Regions from separate parts of the Paenibacillus sp. GP183 genome, predicted to be linked through region 1. Evidence: riboswitches for the same ligand, from Rfam matches in the RefSeq annotation. Region 1 holds a riboswitch; each other region holds the start of a gene.
The links. A riboswitch is a leader RNA that binds a small molecule or an ion and turns the genes downstream of it on or off. The one in region 1 is predicted to bind cyclic di-GMP.

Region 1 (6,948 bases):
TGGTCTTGGCCTTGATGATAAAAAGGATGATGATGTCGTTGTCAGCACGGATAAAGGCATCGATGTTGTACTTGATAAAAATGAACCTCTGCTTGACGGGATTCGGATCGATTATTTTTATGTCCCCGAGGAAGGCTTCATGATTACGAATCCGGCCAAGGGGAACACCGGGGACCATTAATGGCTAACGATATTCGTATATGCGACAAATGCAAGCATATGAAAGTCAAGTCAACCTTGACCAAGCTTGGTCGCATTGCACCGGATGCCGAAGTCAAGGTCGGATGCAAATCCTATTGCGGACCCTGCTCGCGATTTGCTTTTATTTTTATCAACGGACGTTATATCACGGCTCCCACCGAAGATGAAGCTTTGGAAAAGGCGCAAAAATACGTCAAATAAATGATTTTGACTAATAAGGAACAGCCTCTGCGTATTCTTGCGCAGAGGCTATTCCTTATTGAGTGGATTAGACGCCAAGTCACGCAAAGCTTGATCTATGGTAGGATATTTGAACTCGAAGCCATGCTTCAGCAGAACATGTGAAAGTACCTTTTGACCATCAAGCAGAAGGGTAGATAACTCGCCGAACATCAGCTTGAGCATGAAAGCAGGCAATGGCAACCAATGAGGGCGATGCCAAGCTGCAGCAATCGCTCTGCCGAATGCCTCATTCGTCACCGGATTCGGTGCTGTCGCATTAACTGGGCCGCTAATTTGCTCGGTTTGGATACAAGTATCAATCAATCGAACCATATCATCGATATGAATCCATGAAATCCATTGATGGCCGCTGCCGATTTTACCGCCGATGCCCAGCTTGTAAGGAAGCAGCATTTTGGGGAACGCGCCGCCATCTTTGCCGATGACCAGGCCAATACGGATTTTTACCACACGAGCATCCTTGATTTGGTCGGCTGCTTGCTCCCATTTTTCGACTACACCGGACAAGAAATCAACAATGCGATGAGGGCTTCGTTCATCGTAGGTATCCTCCAAGGATGTACCGTATATGGACATGCCGGAGGCGTTGATAACCACCTTTGGCTTATCATCAAGCTCGTTGATAAATTTCTCAATATAGCTTGCTGATTTCAAACGCGAATCCAGAATTCGATGCTTGGCCGCATCCGTCCATCGCTGATTTATCGATTCACCAGCCAAGTTAATGATAGCATCGATGCCTGAATGGGCAGCAGGATCTGCCAGCAATTGATTCCAGGTCACGTGAGAAATCCCTTTTTGAAGCGAAGGAGAAGAAGACCGGGAAATAATCAGAACTTCATGTCCGTTTTTCAGGAAAAAAGGAATCAAGTGGCTGCCGACAAAGCCTGTTCCGCCTGTAATCGCAATTTTCATAAGCTTCCCCCTTAGAGTTTTGCTTTAGCAAAACTTGCGTCGTAAGCATCCTAAGAGTTTTGCTTTAGCAATACTTGCATCGTAAGCATCTCCTTTCTTTCATTATAGTTGTATGAAGAAATATATGCCATCCTATTGGAGGATACTCCGGTATCCCTTATAATGGAAATACATAGCAAGGAAAGCCAAATTTCCGGGAGGTTATACATGCCAGCATTTTTTATTGGCGCCATCGTCTTCATCATCGTCATCTTCTTTGTGAGTTACAGTTCGCGAAGCAATCAAGGGACAACCAAACGTGTCCGTTATGATGCAAGTCAATTGCCCCAGGGATTGGGTTTACTTGATTCAATTCCACTGACGGAAGCTGTCAAACGACTCGAAGCCGCTTTTACTGCGGATTTTGTTGAAAGACTGGAATATAGGGTAATGACGAAGCATGGGAATATGTCGGAAGATGAATTTCATTGTAAGCTTTTTGAGCTCAAAAGATATTTCTTGATGAACTTGATTTTGAAAAGTACTCCGATGTTCAGTGAAGAGGTCGATGATATTTGGCACGAAATGCTGATGTTCACCAGGGAGTATCAAAATTTCGGCGAAGCCTTTATGGGCAGCCAAATACATCATGCTCCTGAACGCGACCCCAAACAAATGCCGGGTGACGTGCGTGGTTCGACTGGGTCTATGCGCATTTGTTTATATTCACTCCTTACAGTCAGGCGATTTGGAATGGATTCTTCCGCTATCCGCTGGAAGCAGAGAGATTGAATGTGCTTCAGCAGGGGAATGAACAGGAAATTTCAAGTCTCTGGTTTGATACGGAAACCGCCAATCGATATGTAGAGGTAAAAGAGACGAACCAGATTCTAATCAATCAAGCCATAGATGAAGCAAGGCATGCTGCGGGAAGCTCGAGCTATGCGCAAACAAATTGGTCAAGGAACAATGGAACCATGGATTTGACCTATTTGGCGGGAGCAATGATGTTTTTCTCCATGGTGGATAATTCGAATTATCAGAACAACATGAATGACGTTCTTCCGATTGACGACAGTCAGATGCGAGCAAACAGCGGCGGAAGCGGGTGCTCTGCCTCAGGCTGCGGGAGCTCCGTTTCATCGGATCAGGGCGGAGGCGGCGATTCCGGAGGCGGGTCCAGCTGTTCATCGGGTTCTAGCTGCGGCGGCGGCAGCAGCGGGTGTGGAAGCAGCAGTTAAGTCATTTCTCAAGGGGAAAATCCAGATAGAAAGGCATTTTTTGTAAAGATAGTTCTTATTACCTATATTCTTGCATGAAAAATAGTGCGATTGGATTATGTTTCCTTTTATATAAATCGCTTATATTTTAAGTAATAACAGCAGGATACGACATTTTTCGTTAAATCTCGATAATGGCAAAACTGGCGAAAGCCAGCGACGCAAAGCTAAAGGGGCTCCGTTCTCCATCTGGAACGTGCTTGCCAGCTGCCGAAGGATAGGGTTATATATACAGGACACCCCTCCCGACGGAATCACGGATGGGGTTTTATTTATTTTTTGGGACAGGAGGAAATAACAGTTGGAAGTTGAATGGAAACAAAATGAGGAAGAAGTGCTTACATCGATCAACGGAAACCGAGTGGCCAGTTTAATCCCCAGCTCGGAAGGGCCTAAATTGCTCATCGATACGGAAGAGTACTCCCTCAAGGAAGCTTGCTGGGATGTGGAAATGTTTCACGGAAGAAACAGCAGCATGTTGATCTTTTACTGGAAGGGCGAAGTCAAGCTTTCGGTGAAATTTGCACCACTTTCCAATCTATTTGATTTACACAGCATGGGCACAAACGCATCAGTGCCAAGCGAGAAGAACAAAAGCTTTGGGTGGTCTCAAGTAGAAGCATTTTTGTTGAAGCTTTATCAATGTTTAACCTTTAAATCAAGAACAGCTCAAGCCAACTAGGTTGGCAGCTGTTCTTTTTTTTGTTTGTTGAATTTTATATCAAATCGTTGTCACTTCCTGAAAGATCAAGGTATAATGATAGAAAAATAGTGCTAATGGACTATCAGGAGGGTTAATGGCGATGAGATTGATTACAAGGTCGGATTTTGACGGATTGGTATGTGCGATGCTTTTCAAAAAAATGAATATGATTGATGAGATGAAGTTTGTGCATCCGAAGGATATGCAGGACGGTGAGATCGAGGTTGGTGAAAATGATATCTTGGCCAACGTTCCTTATGTACCGGGCTGCGGCTTATGGTTTGATCACCATTCCAGCGAGCGGCAGCGGATGGATGCAAACGTGACCTTCAAGGGCGAGAATCGTATCGCTCCAAGCGCTGCTCGAGTGGTGTATGATTATTACGGGGGACGCGATAAATTCGGCAGCGAGCTCGATGATATTATGGAAGGTGTAGACAAAGCGGATTCCGCACAGTTCAGCAAGGAAGACATATTAGAGCCTCAAGGTTGGGATTTGCTTTCGTTCCTCATGGATGCACGTACTGGTTTAGGGCGTTATCGCGATTATAGGGTTAGCAACTATCAGCTTATGGAAAGCTTGGTCGATCACGTGGCTTCCAAGAATGTAGCTGAAATTATGGCGCTTCCCGATGTCAAGGAGCGTGTGGATCGTTACATAGAACTTGATGCCTTATACCAGAAAATGCTGCGCACCTACACGCGCACTGAAGGTAATGTTATTGTAACGGATCTGAGAGGGGTAGAAAATATTTATCCAGGCAACCGCTTCATGGTCTATGCCTTATATCCAGACCAAAATATTTCGATCTGGATAGTCGATGGACGCAATAAACAAAACTGCGTGTTCGCTTGCGGACACAGCATCATTAACCGCACCTCGAAGACCAACATTGGCGCTTTGATGCTGCAAAACGGCGGAGGCGGGCATCATGCTGCCGGTACCTGCCAGGTAGACTACGATAAAGCGGACACAGTGCTCAGCACACTCGTTGCTTCAATGAGAAGTGACGGTTAGAGTGAAATAAAGATTGCAAAGCAAATAAGCATAGTTTGGAGCCGCATCCGCTGACGTTATGTTCCGGGTGTGGCTTTTTTGTTAGACTATATAGAGAAAGAGCAGCGAAAAGGGAGGAAGTGTATTGATGCTTAATGGTTTCCATCATGCAGCAATTATATGTTCAAACTATCAACGTTCCAAACACTTCTATGTAGAATTATTGGGTCTGAAAATACTGAATGAAACCTATCGAAGCGAAAGAGATTCATTCAAATTGGATTTGCTGGTGGGAGAACGGGAACAGATTGAACTGTTCTCTTTTCCTAATCCGCCATCGCGGGTCAACCAACCCGAAGCACAGGGACTCAGGCATCTGGCCTTCTGTGTATCCAATATGGAGGAAGCCGTACATGATTTGGAGGCAAAAGGTATCAGCGTGGAACCCGTGCGTATTGATCCGATTACCAGAGGAAAGTTTACCTTTTTTGCAGATCCGGACGGGCTGCCGCTTGAATTGGTAGAAGTATAAGCCACATGCAAGGGGATGGGGATGGTAATAATATAAGCCGGCTCGGTTGCACCTGCACGTTTATCCCGGAAGGATGAAAAACATTGAAAAACATCCTTGCCTAAGAGAAAAAGGATAGAATTGATCCTGTAAAGATGTTTTTCATCGCTACAGAGGTTGCAGAGAGTCAATGATGGGCAAGACTCTGTCTGGGAAGAATGTTTTTCATTCTTTCCAGAGCTCAGAAAAAAAAGACTGCGCCTTGGAAAGATGTTTTTCATCCTTCCAAGGAGCTATCGATCTAGGGCTTTCTTGGAGGCAGCGGCCCCAAAAATTGCGCCAAGCTGCATTCGATGCGCCCATTGAACAGCTTGCGCTTTTTATCGGCGCGGCGCCCCATCCATTGCTCGAGCTGCCGATCCGGGCTGAGCACGAACGTGCTCCACGTGGGCAGCAGCCCCGTGACCTTCCCGAGCTGGCGCAGTGCCCGCTCGGCCTCCCCCTGATCACCCAGCCTCTCCCCATAGGGAGGGTTGGTGATCAGGCAGCCATAGTCGCCGAGCGGCTGGGCTTTGGCTACAGGCTCCACTCGAAAGTGGAGCTGTCCCGAAAGCCCAGCCGCCTTGGCGGCGGCCAGTGCCACATCGATGGCAGCGCCATCGATGTCGCAGCCGACGATGTCCAGCGGGACATCGTCCTGCACAGCGTCGTAGGCCTCTTCGCGGGCCTGCTCCCACAGCTCCGGCGGGACCGTGTCCCACGCCTCGCTGGGAAAGCTGCGCCGGAGGCCCGGCGCGATGTTCCACCCGATCATCGCAGCCTCGATCGGGATCGTGCCCGACCCGCAAAACGGGTCGTAGAGCGGGCGATCCGCCCGCCAGCGGCTGAGCAGCACCATCGCTGCAGCCATCGTCTCCTTGAGCGGCGCCTCCGTCACCAGCTTGCGGTAGCCGCGCTTATGCAGGCTTGGACCGGTGGTGTCGAGGGTCAGCGTCGCCACATCATTCAGCAGCGCGACCTCGATGACGTAGCGTGCGCCGGTTTCGGCGAACCATTCGGTGCCGTAGCGCAGCTTCATTTTCTCCACGATCGCTTTCTTTACGATGCCCTGGCAGGCAGGCACACTGGAAAGCTGAGATTTGTGCGAGCGTCCCTCGACGGGGAATTCGGCGTCCTCCGGAATCCAATCCGGCCAATCCAGGGCTTTGGTGCCCTCGAACAATTCGTCAAAGGTATGTGCTTCGAATTGCCCCATTTTGACCAGAATGCGGTCAGCAGTGCGGAGCCAAAGATTGGCGCGGCAAATCGCTAAGGCGTCTCCCTTGAAGAGAACACGGCCATTTTCAACCGTTACATCGGGATAACCCAAGTCGCGAATTTCGCGGGCAACCACCGCCTCGAGCCCCATGGGAACGGTTGCGATCAGATCTAACTGTGACATTATCTATACCGTCCTATCTCTAATCTTCATTTGAAAAAAGTTGATCTCAACCAGGAAAAACCATACAATTATCAAGTATAGGATAAAAGGGTTGGACTTACAATCGAGGAGGACCCTACTTGAGGAGGATGTTCGATGGAACCGATATCTGCAGAGAGCTACGTTGAAGCTTTATATGAGCAAGACCCTGTCCTGGAGAGGGTAAAAGAAGGAATAAGAAGCCGGAACATGCCAGAAATATCGATTGCATCGGGATATGGCAGATTGTTAACCCTGCTGGTTAAAATGATACGCGCCAAGAACGTGCTGGAAATCGGAGCGCTGGGCGGTTACAGCGGTATTTGTTTGGCTAGAGGGTTGGAGGCTAGCGGGAAGCTTGTCTCCTTAGAGCTCAAGCAGGAGTTCGCTGATGCAGCCCGGTTACATATCTCTGAGGCTGGTTTCGGAGAGCAGGTGGAGTATCGGATTGGCGAAGCCCTTGATCAATTCGAGGTGTTGATGGCGGAAGGAAAGACCTTCGATTTCTTTTTTATCGACGCGGATAAGGTCAACTATCCGAATTATTTGGAATGGGCGATAAAGCTCGCTAATCCGGGAGCCGTCATTGCCGGAGACAATACGCTTATGCATGGAGATGTACTTGATCCGGCCGTGAAAAAGGCATCTGTTGAGGCAATG
Region 2 (6,948 bases), 1.3 Mb from region 1:
TGGATTTTCGTCCCATTGGTGAGTAGAGGTGATGCACTTTTTCATAAATAAAAGTGAAGTCGACTTTTTGTCGAATATCCCGCAACAAATGGTTTGGGGCACCAGATCATCCAGGTTCATATACATCAGTTGATTTTGTTTATCTCCATCTATACCCATCATAGCTTTGACCTCCATAAAAAAGACCGTATAGATATTAATTCTACACGGTCCTTCAAAAAACCTATTCAATTCAATACTTTGTCAACAGTCCCTTGATGGTGGTCTTTCTTTGTTGCGGGTATCGGAAGCGAACCTTAAGGTTCGACCGTCCGTGCATCTTCTCGAATCATCCAGGTAGGACGAGTGTCTAAAATTACGCTGCTTGGTTTCCGTAGGAAACTATTCAATCAGAATTTCGAGTATTTCCATTAATAAATCCCATACATTTAGCTCCAAAATAGAATATAAATGGAAAAATTGAAAGAAGAGAATCAAAGAAATTATAGAAAATTAGGACTTATTTTTTTGGTGAAATTGAAATGCCGAGCGACAATTCAACCAAAGAAAAATGTGTAACCTTATGCTGCACTTTTGTTCATTAGTCAGAAAAAGTAAAATGGACTGCGGTGGATCCTCCGGGTTAGTAATCGGTAAAAGAGTTGAGACTAAACATCGTCTGAAAGTCCCTTTTTAGATGAAAAAATACAGGATTAATTCAATATTTTAAAGGATCTAATGCAACTAAAGTAGGATTAATTTCCATTTCACCAGGATTTTCAACACCGGAAAGGTAATTATAAGCCGGAAATCCTATTTTAAAATAAACCAATTATTAGTAGATAAGTTATTGAATGTTTTCCCAGCCTGCTTTAATCCACCATTTTCCTCCAAAAATCAACTCATTACGGGTAGAATGGCATTCTTATTGTGATCAAAAATGTGTGAAAAGTCACAATTTTGACTATTGAATATTTTGTGACAATTGAGTCGTTGGTTGGATTTTTTTCTTGCTTTGCTGTAGATTATCATGAAATCAATCACATCGGACCAGCAAGCAAAAAGGCTTCGCAAGGTCACGATAAAGGCAAACCTGGTGAAAGCCGGGGACGCAAAACTAGAGGGGCTAAAGCGCATTTTTGCTTTTGCCAGCCAGTTGCCGAAAGACCGAGGGAGCATTTTTTTGTGACCCCTCCTTTCGGGAAAAGGTGGGGTTTTTTACATACTTGGGAGGTGGTGAAACTATCAATGAAAATGATGATCAGGGAAAACGGGCTGCTGCTTGGACATCACATTGATAGAGCGGAGACGTTTATCCAAAGGTTTAAAGGTTTGATGCTTCAGAAGCAGCTTCCGATTGGACACGGATTATACATACGTCCATGTAAAAGCGTACACACATTTTTTATGAAATTTGAAATTGATGTACTTCACCTGGACGATGACGGCCGTATTGTTGGAATGGAGCAATCCTTGAAACCGGGAACCATTGGGGCAGCCATACCGGCAACGAAATCCGTATTGGAGCTGCCGGCCGGCACCTTGGAACAAGAAGGTATTTCTATGGGACAAACTGTAGTGATGGTGTAAGACAAATTCGACAAAAACCAAATTTATGAGGAGGATTTAAAATGGTAAACAAAATCAAAGGTCTATTGAAGGAAGAAGCAGGACAAGGGATGACAGAGTATGGTTTGGTGCTAGGCTTGATCGCTGTTGCGGTTGTTGGAACCTTGGTTTTACTTCGCACACAAATTATAGCTTTATTCAATAATGCGAAAGCAGGTGTAGATGCTGGCGTTGCCGGAATGAAATAATCCGCAGTTGAACGACAGCCTACAAAAGGCCGTGCGTTTATTCCAAACGTAACGGCCTTTTTCATCTCCACTAAATTCAATCTACTTTCTTAGGAAGAAACGGAGGACCTGGTTTGTGGACTGATCTGATCCTGCTGATGGTCATTGGGATTTGTGTCGTTACCGATCTAAAGAAACGAATGATTTATAACAAAGTGATTTTCCCCGCGCTGCTTGTTGCATTTGGTTTACATGCCGCATTGGAAGGCTGGTCTGGCCTGGGGCAGTCTTTACTTGGGTTTACCGTGGGGCTTTGCATCCTGCTGATTCCTTACCTATTAGGGGGGATGGGCGCAGGTGATGTAAAGCTGTTGGCGCTGGTGGGGGCTTTGAAAGGAACATGGTTTGTTCTGGCGGCCTCCGTCTATATGGCGCTGCTTGGAGCATTAATCGCCGTTGCGGTAGTTTTGTTCCAGAGAGATTTTCGCCAAAGGATTCAATTTCTCTTGTATGTGCTGATAGGGATACGATATGGTCTGCAAATCCAGTGGAAGGAGCATTTTACCTCAGGAACTTATCCCTACGGTGTTGCTATAGCTGGAGGTGCTGCGCTTTGTTTATTCCAGAAAGGGTGGTGAGGGGGATGATGAAGTGCGGCATAGTCGATTTGGGACGATTTATATTTGCTTATCAAAGCTTACATATGACCGTTCAATAAGCAGTGAGGCTCGGTGGATTGGGAAAGAGTGTTGCGGAAATTGTCTCCTATGCGAAGGGACATGTGCAGGTTGCCGATCCAGTAGGCCTATAAACTTCCCTTTTTTACGCCGCTCGTGTCCCATATCATCCCTGTCCCGACCCTTTCAACGAACTCAACGATCCGCGTGGAATAGGAGATGAGACGTTTTTGAAGAATTGGTACCGGTCTTGCGAAGCCTGGCGCTGTCAATAGAGGAGCTTACTCGATCCGGCTGATCGAATAACCTTATCTTAGGCGCTCATTTTATAATTACAAACTGGGGGAGAATGGATGAGATCCAAGATCATTTTGGTAATGGCCCTGCTTATGGGGCTGGTGACAACTGTACTTTTTTTTAATTACATGAAAAAGTTCGATCAAGTTAAGGCTGCTGACGCAAGTGTCGTTACAGTTATAGGAGCCAAGCAAGCCATCAAAGCAAATACAAAAATCACCCCTGAAATGCTTCAAACCATGCAGGTCCCCGCAGCACTTGTCCATCCGCAGGCTGTGAGAAATTCAACCGATGCCGTGGATAAGATTGCGGTTATGGACATGGCACCCGATGAAATACTGCTTTCCCACCATTTGAAAAATCAGGTGGAGGAGGCGCTTTTTGTCTCTAAAAAAGTTCAAGAGGGTTATCGGGCAGTTACCGTTGGAGTCAATTTAGTCCAATCCGTCTCCAATTTGATTGAGCCTGGTGATTATGTCGATGTGGTGTCAACTCTAACGGATAAGCTGTCGGATAAGGTCATTTCCACGACGATTAACCAAAATTTGCGGGTCCTGGCGATTGGAAGGCGGATGGTTGAGGCTAAATCGGACACGCCTTATGCGGAATATAGTACGGTGACACTTGAAGCGAAACCAGAGGATTCAGTAACTCTAATAAATGCGAATGGAAGGGGCAGCATCAATCTGCTGCTCCGAAGCCGGATAAATGCTGCGTCTGACAAGAAGTAGGGAGCAGTACTGTTCCTGCCGGGAACAATGAAATAGGAGGCGCAAGGGATGGATCAAGCTGAAAGGATGAACGAGGAGCAGAGCAAGGGCAAGCGTGGCGAGATGATTGTGATTTGCAGCGCTAAGGGCGGCATCGGGCGAACGGTTTTGGCGGTGAATCTGGCAGTTGCGCTGACCAAGAAAAACATCCAGATCAGTGTGCTGGACGGTAATTTTCAATTTGGCGACGTCTCATTAGCGTTGGACCTTCATCCGACATTCTCGATCAAAGATGTTGTAGATGAGATCGGGACCATGGATCGTTTTATGCTGGCGGGCTATCTCATTCATCATGCTAGCGGGGTAAAGGTCATGGCAGCACCTGAACGGCCAGAGTTTGCCGATTTGGTTACTCCAGTGGTTATCGAACGAGTATGTGATCTATTGCTGTCACATCATGATTATCTGCTGGTCGATACCGGTGTCGGGCTTCAAGATCGGACACTGCAATTTATTGAAAAAGCAGATCAGGTTTTCGTAATGACAACACTGGAGATGACTTCAATTAAAAACACCAAGCTGATGCTGGAAACGATGGACATTCTCGGCTGCAGGCAGAAGGCACAGGTGGTCATTAATCGCTCCACCATGGACAGTGTGATTAAAACAACGGATGCACAGGAGATTTTAAACGAAGAGCTGCCGATCTACATTCCTAATGACTTTCAGATTGTTTCCCAATCATTGAATATTGGAATCCCTTTCGTACTCAATCACGCGAAAACGGATATTGCCAAGTCGATTTTTAAAATGGCGGAACAGCTCATTTCCCGCAGGGAAATTTCACTGTTTAAACCAAAGCAAGCCTCGCTGCTGCATCAGTTATTTCATAAGACAAAAGGGATCACTTCGATATTCTAACCTAGATCAGTTAGGAGGTGCGACATGAGTTTGATGGATAAAATTCAGGCGAAAACGGGTGCAAATGTAATAGAAAATCCTTTAGGCACCGTATCAATAGAAGCAGAAGGTCTTGCACCCACGGCACCGAAGAAGGATCTTTTAACTACATTTAGAGCTATCCGGGGGACAGATTCTCGTCCTAAAGAGCAAACGTATCAGATGACGAAGCATCAAGAATTGAAAAACAAGCTGCACAAACAGATTTTAAGCATATTGAAGGATGACGATATAGCGGCTATTGTGCCCAAGATTGACGAGATGGCAGTTGAGCTCATCCTGGAGGACGAATCTTTCCGCGGCAAGATCGATCGGAAGAAGGTGGTAGAAGAGCTCATCAACGACCTCACCGGCTTCGGTCCGATCAATCCACTGCTGCTCGATCCGGAAATTACCGAGGTTATGGTCAACGGTCCGAATCAAGTCTATGTGGAGCGTGGAGGCAAGATTGAAATCTCCTATGTGCAATTCAGAGATGATGAGCATGTGATGAACATAATTGACAAAATTGTTGCACCGATTGGCCGAAGGGTGGACGAAAGCAGTCCGATGGTGGACGCGAGGCTGCCGGATGGCTCCCGTGTGAATGTCATCATTCCTCCACTTGCTTTGAAGGGGCCAACCATTACTATACGTAAATTTTCCAAGGATCCGTTTACTATCGACAATTTGATTGATTTTGGCACTATCACGCGTGATATGGCAATTTTCCTTGAGGCTTGTGTAAAAGCAAAGCTGAATATATTTGTGAGCGGCGGTACCGGCTCCGGAAAAACGACCACACTTAATGTGCTGTCATCCTTCATTCCAAGCGATGAACGTATCGTTACAATTGAGGATGCCGCAGAGCTTCAGCTGTGGCAGGATCATGTCGTATCGTTGGAATCGCGGCCCTCGAATATTGAAGGGAAAGGTGCCATTACGATCCGTGATCTTGTACGCAATTCGCTAAGGATGCGGCCGGAGCGTATCGTCATTGGCGAGGTGCGCGGAGGAGAGGCGCTGGATATGCTCCAAGCGATGAATACAGGACATGATGGATCTCTGGCGACGGGTCACTCCAATAGCCCGCGGGACATGATTTCCCGTTTGGAGACGATGGTGCTGATGGGCGGGATCGATTTGCCGGTGAAAGCGATCAGGGAGCAGATCGCCGGAGCCATTGATGTCATTATCCAACAGTCACGTCTCAAGGATGGTTCGCGTAGAATTACAAACATTACTGAGGTACAGGGGATGGAGGGCGATGTCATCGTCCTGCAGGATATTTTTTCATTCCGGCAAATCGGTGTAGATGAGCAGGGTAAAATCATGGGTAAACTGATCCCAACGGGAATCCGCCCTAAATTTTACGAGCGATTGGAAACATCCGGCATCCATATCCCGGCATCTGTTTTCATCGAAGAGGAGTGAATTTATGCGTTGGATCATCATGGGAATGGTCGGGATGTCCAGCTTTATGCTGATTTTGAGCTTGCTGCAAATACTGTTTCTATCCAATAAGCGGATGGACCATCGATTGCAGCGCTATTTGGAATTGAACGATAAAATACAGCTGAGCCGCAAGAAGTTTAACCTGCTCGTTCAACTGCAGTTATACAAACAGACGGTTCGCGATAAAGTGCTTTCCCGAAAAAAGAAAAACCTCCTGGAATCCTGGCTCAGCCGTTCCGGGGTTTCCTTAAAGCCTGAAGAATATATTCTGTTCCAATGGATCAGCACCTTCCTCTGCGCAGGGTTCCTTTATTTATTGACGGGCAACATTCTGTTTTTGCTTGCAGGTGCGATAGCGGGGTATATGCTGCCCCGATGGTGGATTGCGAGAAAGCAGCGGAAGCGCGTAGTGGATTTCAACGACGGATTGCTGGATATGCTCACGACCATCATTGGTTCTCTGCGAGCCGGCTTCAGTTTTATGCAAGCGCTGAGGACTGTCGTGGATGAGTCGGAAGGACCGATCCGGGAGGAATCGGAGCTCGTACTGAAAGAAATGCAGTATGGCACCAGCATGGAGGATGCATTGAACGAATGGAAGGAACGGATGCCCAGCGAGGATCTTGACCTGATGATCCAGGCGATTTTGATTCAACGGCAAATCGGTGGGAATCTCGCTGTAGTGCTGGAGACGATCATCCAAACCATTCGTGATCGCATCCGAATAGAGCGGCAGGTAACTACGCTTACCGCTCAAGGGCGGTTGTCAGGAATGATTGTTGGATTGCTGCCCTTTGTGCTGGGCTTGATCCTCTATTTCATTGCACCAAACTACATAGGCTCATTATTTCATCATCCGATTGGTCTTATGATGGTGGGAGCAGGTTTGATTTCAGGTGCCATCGGTTTTGTCTTCGTCCGAAAATTGACTACAATCGAGGTGTAAACGTATGCTTTATCTTTCCTTTTTCTTTACGGTGGCGCTGGCAGTTTACACGGTATTTATACATCGTGAGGAGAAGAGCAAGCGACACAAACACCGGCTGTCTCAAGTGAAAGGGGAATTGGACGGACTCAGCATGGAAGCTCAAGATG
Region 3 (6,948 bases), on a different contig from region 1:
TATAATGAGAGTAGATTACCCACGGATTAGATCCATGGTTTTTTTGACTGGACAAAATCCCTTTGATTAAGCTAACTGGCAGGTTTGCACGAAAACGTAAGCACAAAAATCTAACTAAATGGAATAAGATAACCCAAATTTCAAACAATGTATGATACGAGGGAAGTAAGCTTAACATGCTTCAAATAAAAAATGATGCTCCAGTATGAGAATTGAGGAGCTGCCGCGGCAGCTCCTTTTTCTTTCTTCACAATGTCTTGTACAGACGATTTTTGCAAAGTCAGCTTTACATTAAATGCAAAGTATACTATACTATAAATGCAAAGCAAACTAAACATGTAGGCGAGAGGATCGCGGATCAAGCCATGAAGACGAGGATTCAAGAGTTGCGTAAAAAGCACAAGATCAGTCAAGAGGAGCTTGCACTCGCGGTCGGCGTGACGCGTCAGACGATAACGTCGCTCGAGAACGAGAAGTATGTTGCCTCGCTCGTGCTGGCTTATAAAATCGCGAAATATTTTCACTTAACGATTGAAGATGTGTTTGATTTCAGTGATGTGGAGGTTGATGGGTCATGACGGAGTTTCGAACGGTCGTAACGCGGAGATTAAGATGGCTAAACGGTGTAAACGGCGTGTTTTCTCTGATCGTCATTTTGACGGCTCTAAACAGGTATGAGGTCGAAAGCGACGCGGGCGATCTCGTGCACGGACTGCAATTCGGGATTTTTATCGGCATGCAGATCATGATTTTATTGGTAGGGAAAAAGTTGCGGACCGCGCTGCGAAACGAATCGTTACTAAAGACGCTATACATCGAAGAGCATGACGAACGGAAGAAGCTTGTCATGCAAAAGGCGAATTCTTTGAGTTTGTACGTGACGTTGTTTTCCATCTCTTTGACGGCGATCGTATTCGGCTTCTTTAACGTTACGATTTCGATCACGCTGTTTGCAGCGCTGATTGTGATCCTTCTCACAAGGATTTTCACCAAACAATATTACAATCGGAAGTTTTAAGAAAAGCAACTTACGGCTGCCTGGTCATTCCGCTAACGGAGAACGATAGCACCATGGCGAACAGGCTGCAGGCATCATCGACAGCTTGCACAACTATCGGGCAGGATTATTGAATAAGGGACTTGATAATTAAAGGGATATATAATTTACTATCGTACTTTATAAGAAGAATAGAATTATAAGGAGTGGCTTAAATTGCCTGTTATCACAGTAAAGATGGCTAAGGGTAGAACTATCGAGCAAAAACAACAATTCGTTGAAGCGATTACCAATGAAGCAGTTAAAACTTTAAATGTGAAAGAGGAATGGGTTACGGTCATTTTTGATGAATACGATAGAGAAAATTGGGCTTCTAATGGACAACTTCATTCACTTAAATTCGGTGATGGGTTTGGCAAAAAAGGAACAGAATAATTATTTCTTATTACTCCTTTTATGGAACTTAAAAGACACCTTAGAATTACAGATTGAACCGCCGGCTCAACTACGGAAAACGAGAGGTAAAAACAGAATAAAGAGGTTGACAATATGGAGAGCAAGTATAATTCGAAACTCAAAAAACAGCAAGAACGTGAACTTCTTGATGAGTATCATAAATTGGTAACTGAACAAGCCTTGGAGCCATTATATCAATCTTTCATAGAATGGAAACAAGGGGAATTGCCATATTTCGAACTTACTGAGCGTATCCACCTATTCCATAAAAAGAACCAGGAGATCTACAAGGACTTTGAGTACACAGGTCGCCAAGAACTCGTTCTCCTTGCAAAAATGAAATTGGGCCGACTAACTAAGGAGGAAATATTAGAATATAGCTGGCTTCTGGAAAGATGGGGATATGAGGACAATAACAGTTAGATGATTCTATAATTCATGATGAGGTTGCCAAGGTTATATACCCGGCAGCCTCATTGAAGTAACGGGCAGGAATTTGGAGTATAGATTCAAACTTTCGTCTAGGTAAATACTCTACTCAAGACTATTTCCATTGGAGTAATTGTTCTGTGATTTTTCCGAATGATAACCAATTTTTTCATAAATTTAACTTGACCAATTTCGTTGCTAAATGGTAATCTTTTCTTAGAAAAGAGCTGTGAAATGTAGAGGTAACTGGTCGCCTTATCTACATGGAGCTAGTGGCGAACCCGACTTTTCTGATTTTTTGCAATCAGGGAAGAAGCGATGAACTGTAAACCGTAATTTGGTCGCTTGGTTTACACGGAGCAAGTAGCGAACCCGACTTCCTCTCTATTTATAGGGAGGAGCGATGAAGTGTAAGCCTTAATTGGTCGCTTGGCTTACGCGGAGCAAGTAGCGAAACCACCCTCCCTCCTACTCAAAGGAGGGCAAGGAAATGAAATTGAAATCGCTTTTTATTGCATTTCTTATCGTGGTTGCTATCGTAGTAGCAACTGCAGCAGATTTTAATGTTGTGTAAGTAGCCTCGACGGAAGGAACACTACTAAGTTTTTATTAGTAGTGTTCCTTCAAATTTTAAGGGGGAAAGAGATGCTGCTCGATATCATTATTTTGTCTTTTGTCGTCGCGTTTTTACGCGGAGGCAGAATAAAGGAAATCCCTAAATTTCATAAATTAGTATTTTTGCTGATCAGCGTCATTCTGCAGGTGTGTTCCATCTTTTTACCTCACGGGATAGGCAAAGTGATTGTGTCGGTTGCTTATTTATCGGCTATCGTCTTTTTGTACAAAAATAGGATGTGGGAAGATGTACGCGTAATCATGATTGGCTGGATGTTAAATGCAATCACGATTTGGGTTAATCTTGGCAGGATGCCGATTGATCTCGAGCAAGCGAAGAAAACTCCTTTTGATGTGACTGCTCTTTTAAATGGAGATGACTGGAAGCATGCGATTATAGATAATACTACCCGTTTGTCGTTTCTATCGGATATCATCTATGTACCGTACCCGGTTCCGAGGGTTATAAGTATTGGAGATATTTTTGTTGCGTTTGGCGTCTTTTTGCTAATTCAGCGGATGATGAATAAACCCATATCACTAAAAGGACTACACGAGGGGAAATTGAATGTTACTGACAAACAATCTTAAGGAACTTTTGAGAAAAGTCGTACTAATGACATTCCCTTGCCTGGCAGTTATTATTGTCGCAACTTGTATTCCCTATTATGAACAAAGATCATTATGGCCCATTTTGGTCGTTTATTCATTGTTGAGTATTGTAGCGTCATTTATTTCAATTTTTTCAAAAAATTTTGTTTTGACACTGACATCGGCAGTTAATTTTTCAGCAATTTTATTATATGGCCAGCCTGTAGCTATATGGTCATCATTAATTGAAGTCATACTTATTGCATTCTTATATTCTAGCAAACTTGCGACTGCCTTAAATAATGCTGGGCAAAAATTTGTGTTTATTACTATTGTCGCTGTTGTGGCTGCTTACTTGAAGACTGTCCCAATCCGATCTGAGTTTTCTGATTTGCTCCTTATTGGAATATATTGGATATCGAATATAACCATGTGTGCAACAGTGCTGAGTGTGATCTACAACAAGTCATTTAAAAGTATTTTCGTCAACATGATGAAAACCGGCCCTATGATTTATTTCTTGGTATTAGCATTAGGTCTAATCAGTGTCAGGCTTTATGAATCTCTTGCACTATACGGGTTAATCCCAATGTTGTTTGTCTTTGCTCTAATTAGTCGAGTTTTCAAACAATATCATGCTTCCTTGTTAAAATTGGAGTATAAGGTTGAACAAGAGAAACAATTAAATATGTCTCTTATTACCGCTATGGCTTCAGTAATTGATGCAAGAGATCCATACACAAGTGGACATTCCTGGCGGGTAGCCTATTGGGGTAAACGAATTGCAACCGAGCTAAAATTAACAAAGATGGAGATCGATAATGTCTATTTCGGCGGGATTCTTCATGATATTGGGAAGATTGGCATTGAGGATGATATTTTAAGAAAAGAAGGAACATTGAGTGCGGAAGAATATGAAAAAATTAAATTGCATCCGGTTATTGGTTACCAGATTTTAAAAGACGCAAACATTTTTTCGGAATTGTTACCGGCTATTCGTTCTCATCATGAGAGAATCGATGGAAATGGCTATCCAGATGGTTTAAAGGAGAACGAGATACCGTTGATTGCAAAAATACTAACTATAACAGACGCTTTTGACGCTATGATATCAGATCGCCCATATCGAAAAGGACTTTCACTGGAGGAAACGTTGAGACGCATTAATGAGGGAGCTGGCAGTCAATTTGATACGGAGCTGACGGCCGTGTTTATTAAATTAATTGAGAAGACACCTTGGGATGAAGTGGTTGAGCAATTTAAAATGAATCAAGCACAATTGGAAGCAGCAGTAAGTGCACCCATCCCGGAAAATGAAAATTAAAAAGATGGGGGATTTAAAAACATGAAAGAAAGGCGGCAGGGTTGTGCATTCCCGGGCCGCTTTTTTGATAAATTGGGTAAATCAAAAAAATGTCGATGTCTAGCTCGGGAACTACCGCCTTTGGTTTATTTATCCTAGAATTGGGCACGCGATCAACAGTTCTAATTTCGTTAAAATCTGATGCATACTTTGCCTGTCAATGTAGCAATCACTATTATTAAAAACGATACTTAGATGTTGACATAATTGCTACCATTTATTTGCTTTGCTTGTTTTTTAACTCTAGCGGCTTTTAAAGACAGCTCAGAAAGGTCCGTAATTTGTTCAGAGGATATATTTAATATCGCCATTGATAAACTTATTAATGGAAATTTCTTGATTACATGATCCCTATCTAATGATTCAATATTATTTTTTGAATTATCTTCCAATGAATAATAATTCCGCTTTTCGATTTCAAACAATTTAATTACCTGCTCACAATAGTCCTCAGCAGAGCTAGTGGGAAGACAGGTGACAAAATCATCACCACCAATATGTCCAACGAAAGAGAGTTCTTTAAACTCAGTCGAAGTAAGTAATCTACCCACCCATCTAATAACATCATCACCGTATTTAAAGCCGTACACATCATTGTATGCCTTAAAATGATCAATATCAGTATAAATAACTGAAATGGCTTCTTTCTGTTCAATTTTAATTGTTATGTAATCATGAATTCGTTCATTTCCTGGAAGTCCTGTCAATGGGTTTTGTTGAACAGCTTCCCTAAGCTTAAATTCAGTCATAAAGGTCAGCAATTCATAAACTGGTATAACTCCAATGAAATCCTGATCACGAGTGACTATAATGTCATCGTAAATGTCTTCATAAATTCTTACAGTTGCTTTTCTTGATACTTCATCGATTTTCATATTCCAATCGACAGTTAGAATATTTGAATACATAACTTCGTTTAATCGCTTTTTATAGTTTAATGCGACACCATACAGAGTCCCTAGTAAACGGAACATATCTATACTACGAATAATTCCGACTGGTTTAGTGTCCCTCATGACAATATATGTACGATTAGAAGACTTTTGAGTTCTGATCTTATCCATAAAGTCGCCCAATGATTCATTCTCGTCAACGGTATGGCCTGGTTGGATATGAATGTCTTTCAAACAAGGGATACTATCCCATTTACCCATAAGCTTACACTCCAAGATCATTTTAAAAACTAAATTGGGAATAACCAACGGTCAAAAACCAACAAAATTTATTATAGCACTAAAAGCTATATAAATGGTTATTTTTACAAAAAAATATACAGTTTTAGGTATTCATATATTAATCAAGAGGTTTTTCAAAGAAGAAAGGTTACCAACGATTGACTAACCAACAATTCAATACCGCGTTAACGTATGAGGGTATGGAGCATGGCTTTTTCAACTACGGATTACATGAGAACAAGCCTTATCATGATACCAACCAACGTATAGAAGCATTTTTGCAATCAATAGCTTTGTTAAGCTAACCGGATACTATAGCTCAATAAACATCAGAAGAAGGCTGCCGACTGCAATAGGTCGGCAGCCTTCTAAGCTAACAGACATTTAAGTTGAATATACAAGAGCTGTAAAATGATGGAACTTATTTGAGCGTTGAACGTCAAATTGAGTAGTTAAAACATACTGGAAGGAGACAGGACAAATTGAAGCTACTTAAAAGCGTTCTCGAAAGAAGGAGAAGTTCTGGTTCAAGATTATCCGAGAATAATCCAAGAAAAAAGGATAATTTAAAGAAAAGCGTGAATCTATTTACCGCAATTTTCATAACCGTGATGTTATCGGCATGTACGGAGCAACCAAAAGCGGAAGTTCAATCGCCACCCGAAAGCTCCCAACCCGTTGCCATTCAGGAACCAGTAGCTGAACTTGAACTGCCCAAAACAGGAGAAGCACCCCCAAATCATTCTTCTCCTCCTAGGGATTGGGAACAGGTGAGCCGACTCCAGCGTGTACTGGGTACAATTACAGATATCCAAATTTCGGATCGTAATGTTCAATCTATTGACCTAAAGGTGAAACAAAACATAAATCCAGTCAATAACCCAGTCGATTACGATTACATTGGGCAGACGCTTCATTTAATTCTAGATGAACCAATGAGTGCTGCAGGAAGTCTCCAAGACAAACTGAAAAAAGGTTCCTCCTTCCTAGTAAATTTCGCTCAATTCGCCATTCCCCCAAAGGGTGAAATCGTACTTGCGTCTAGATTTTCCTATAATTATTTCTTTTACGAACTTAATGGATCTTTTATGGCAGAAAAGGTCAGCCTTTCGATTTAAATGCGGAATTTGAAGCGGCAAAACCAACTACGGTGCCTTCGCCAAAGACGGATAGAAAAATACTGTATGCACTGGATGAAAGCCAACTTACCAAACCGCTTATGCAAATTCCTTACTACCGACATGGAAAGTCCGAACCCTTGCCGGAGACCATTTTCAAACAGTATAACGAGGGACATCAATCGTGGTTAAGCAATCCAGTGA

Region 2: another riboswitch for cyclic di-GMP. It lies ahead of BLV33_RS15510 (DUF192 domain-containing protein); the one in region 1 lies ahead of BLV33_RS09145 (hypothetical protein).
Region 3: another riboswitch for cyclic di-GMP. It lies ahead of BLV33_RS28060 (DUF5317 domain-containing protein); the one in region 1 lies ahead of BLV33_RS09145 (hypothetical protein).

What each region holds. Positions count from the first base shown of each region.
Region 1 is NZ_FNSW01000001.1:1,833,967-1,840,914, reverse strand. Features, by position in the region: gene BLV33_RS09170 (heme biosynthesis protein HemY) at 1-181, shown strand, start outside; gene BLV33_RS09165 (YuzB family protein) at 181-402, shown strand; gene BLV33_RS09160 (TIGR01777 family oxidoreductase) at 451-1,359, opposite strand; gene BLV33_RS09155 (glycine-rich domain-containing protein) at 1,567-2,130, shown strand; gene BLV33_RS09150 (hypothetical protein) at 2,127-2,579, shown strand; cyclic di-GMP riboswitch class I at 2,745-2,833, shown strand; gene BLV33_RS09145 (hypothetical protein) at 2,920-3,300, shown strand; gene BLV33_RS09140 (exopolyphosphatase) at 3,422-4,339, shown strand; gene BLV33_RS09135 (SMU1112c/YaeR family gloxylase I-like metalloprotein) at 4,467-4,850, shown strand; gene BLV33_RS09130 (THUMP domain-containing class I SAM-dependent RNA methyltransferase) at 5,131-6,270, opposite strand; gene BLV33_RS09125 (O-methyltransferase) at 6,406-6,948, shown strand, end outside.
Region 2 is NZ_FNSW01000001.1:3,161,855-3,168,802, reverse strand. Features, by position in the region: gene BLV33_RS15515 (IS1182 family transposase) at 1-88, opposite strand, end outside; cyclic di-GMP riboswitch class I at 1,056-1,143, shown strand; gene BLV33_RS15510 (DUF192 domain-containing protein) at 1,228-1,569, shown strand; gene BLV33_RS15505 (Flp family type IVb pilin) at 1,611-1,796, shown strand; gene BLV33_RS15500 (A24 family peptidase) at 1,910-2,413, shown strand; gene cpaB (Flp pilus assembly protein CpaB) at 2,806-3,480, shown strand; gene BLV33_RS15490 (CpaE/TadZ family protein) at 3,529-4,380, shown strand; gene BLV33_RS15485 (TadA family conjugal transfer-associated ATPase) at 4,405-5,832, shown strand; gene BLV33_RS15480 (type II secretion system F family protein) at 5,837-6,799, shown strand; gene BLV33_RS15475 (type II secretion system F family protein) at 6,804-6,948, shown strand, end outside.
Region 3 is NZ_FNSW01000002.1:285,029-291,976, forward strand. Features, by position in the region: gene BLV33_RS28040 (helix-turn-helix transcriptional regulator) at 366-578, shown strand; gene BLV33_RS28045 (hypothetical protein) at 575-1,018, shown strand; gene BLV33_RS28050 (tautomerase family protein) at 1,214-1,432, shown strand; gene BLV33_RS28055 (hypothetical protein) at 1,547-1,876, shown strand; cyclic di-GMP riboswitch class II at 2,185-2,269, shown strand; cyclic di-GMP riboswitch class II at 2,271-2,353, shown strand; gene BLV33_RS28060 (DUF5317 domain-containing protein) at 2,528-3,088, shown strand; gene BLV33_RS28065 (HD-GYP domain-containing protein) at 3,066-4,412, shown strand; gene BLV33_RS28070 (GGDEF domain-containing protein) at 4,643-5,605, opposite strand; gene BLV33_RS28075 (hypothetical protein) at 6,109-6,744, shown strand; gene BLV33_RS28080 (hypothetical protein) at 6,777-6,948, shown strand, end outside.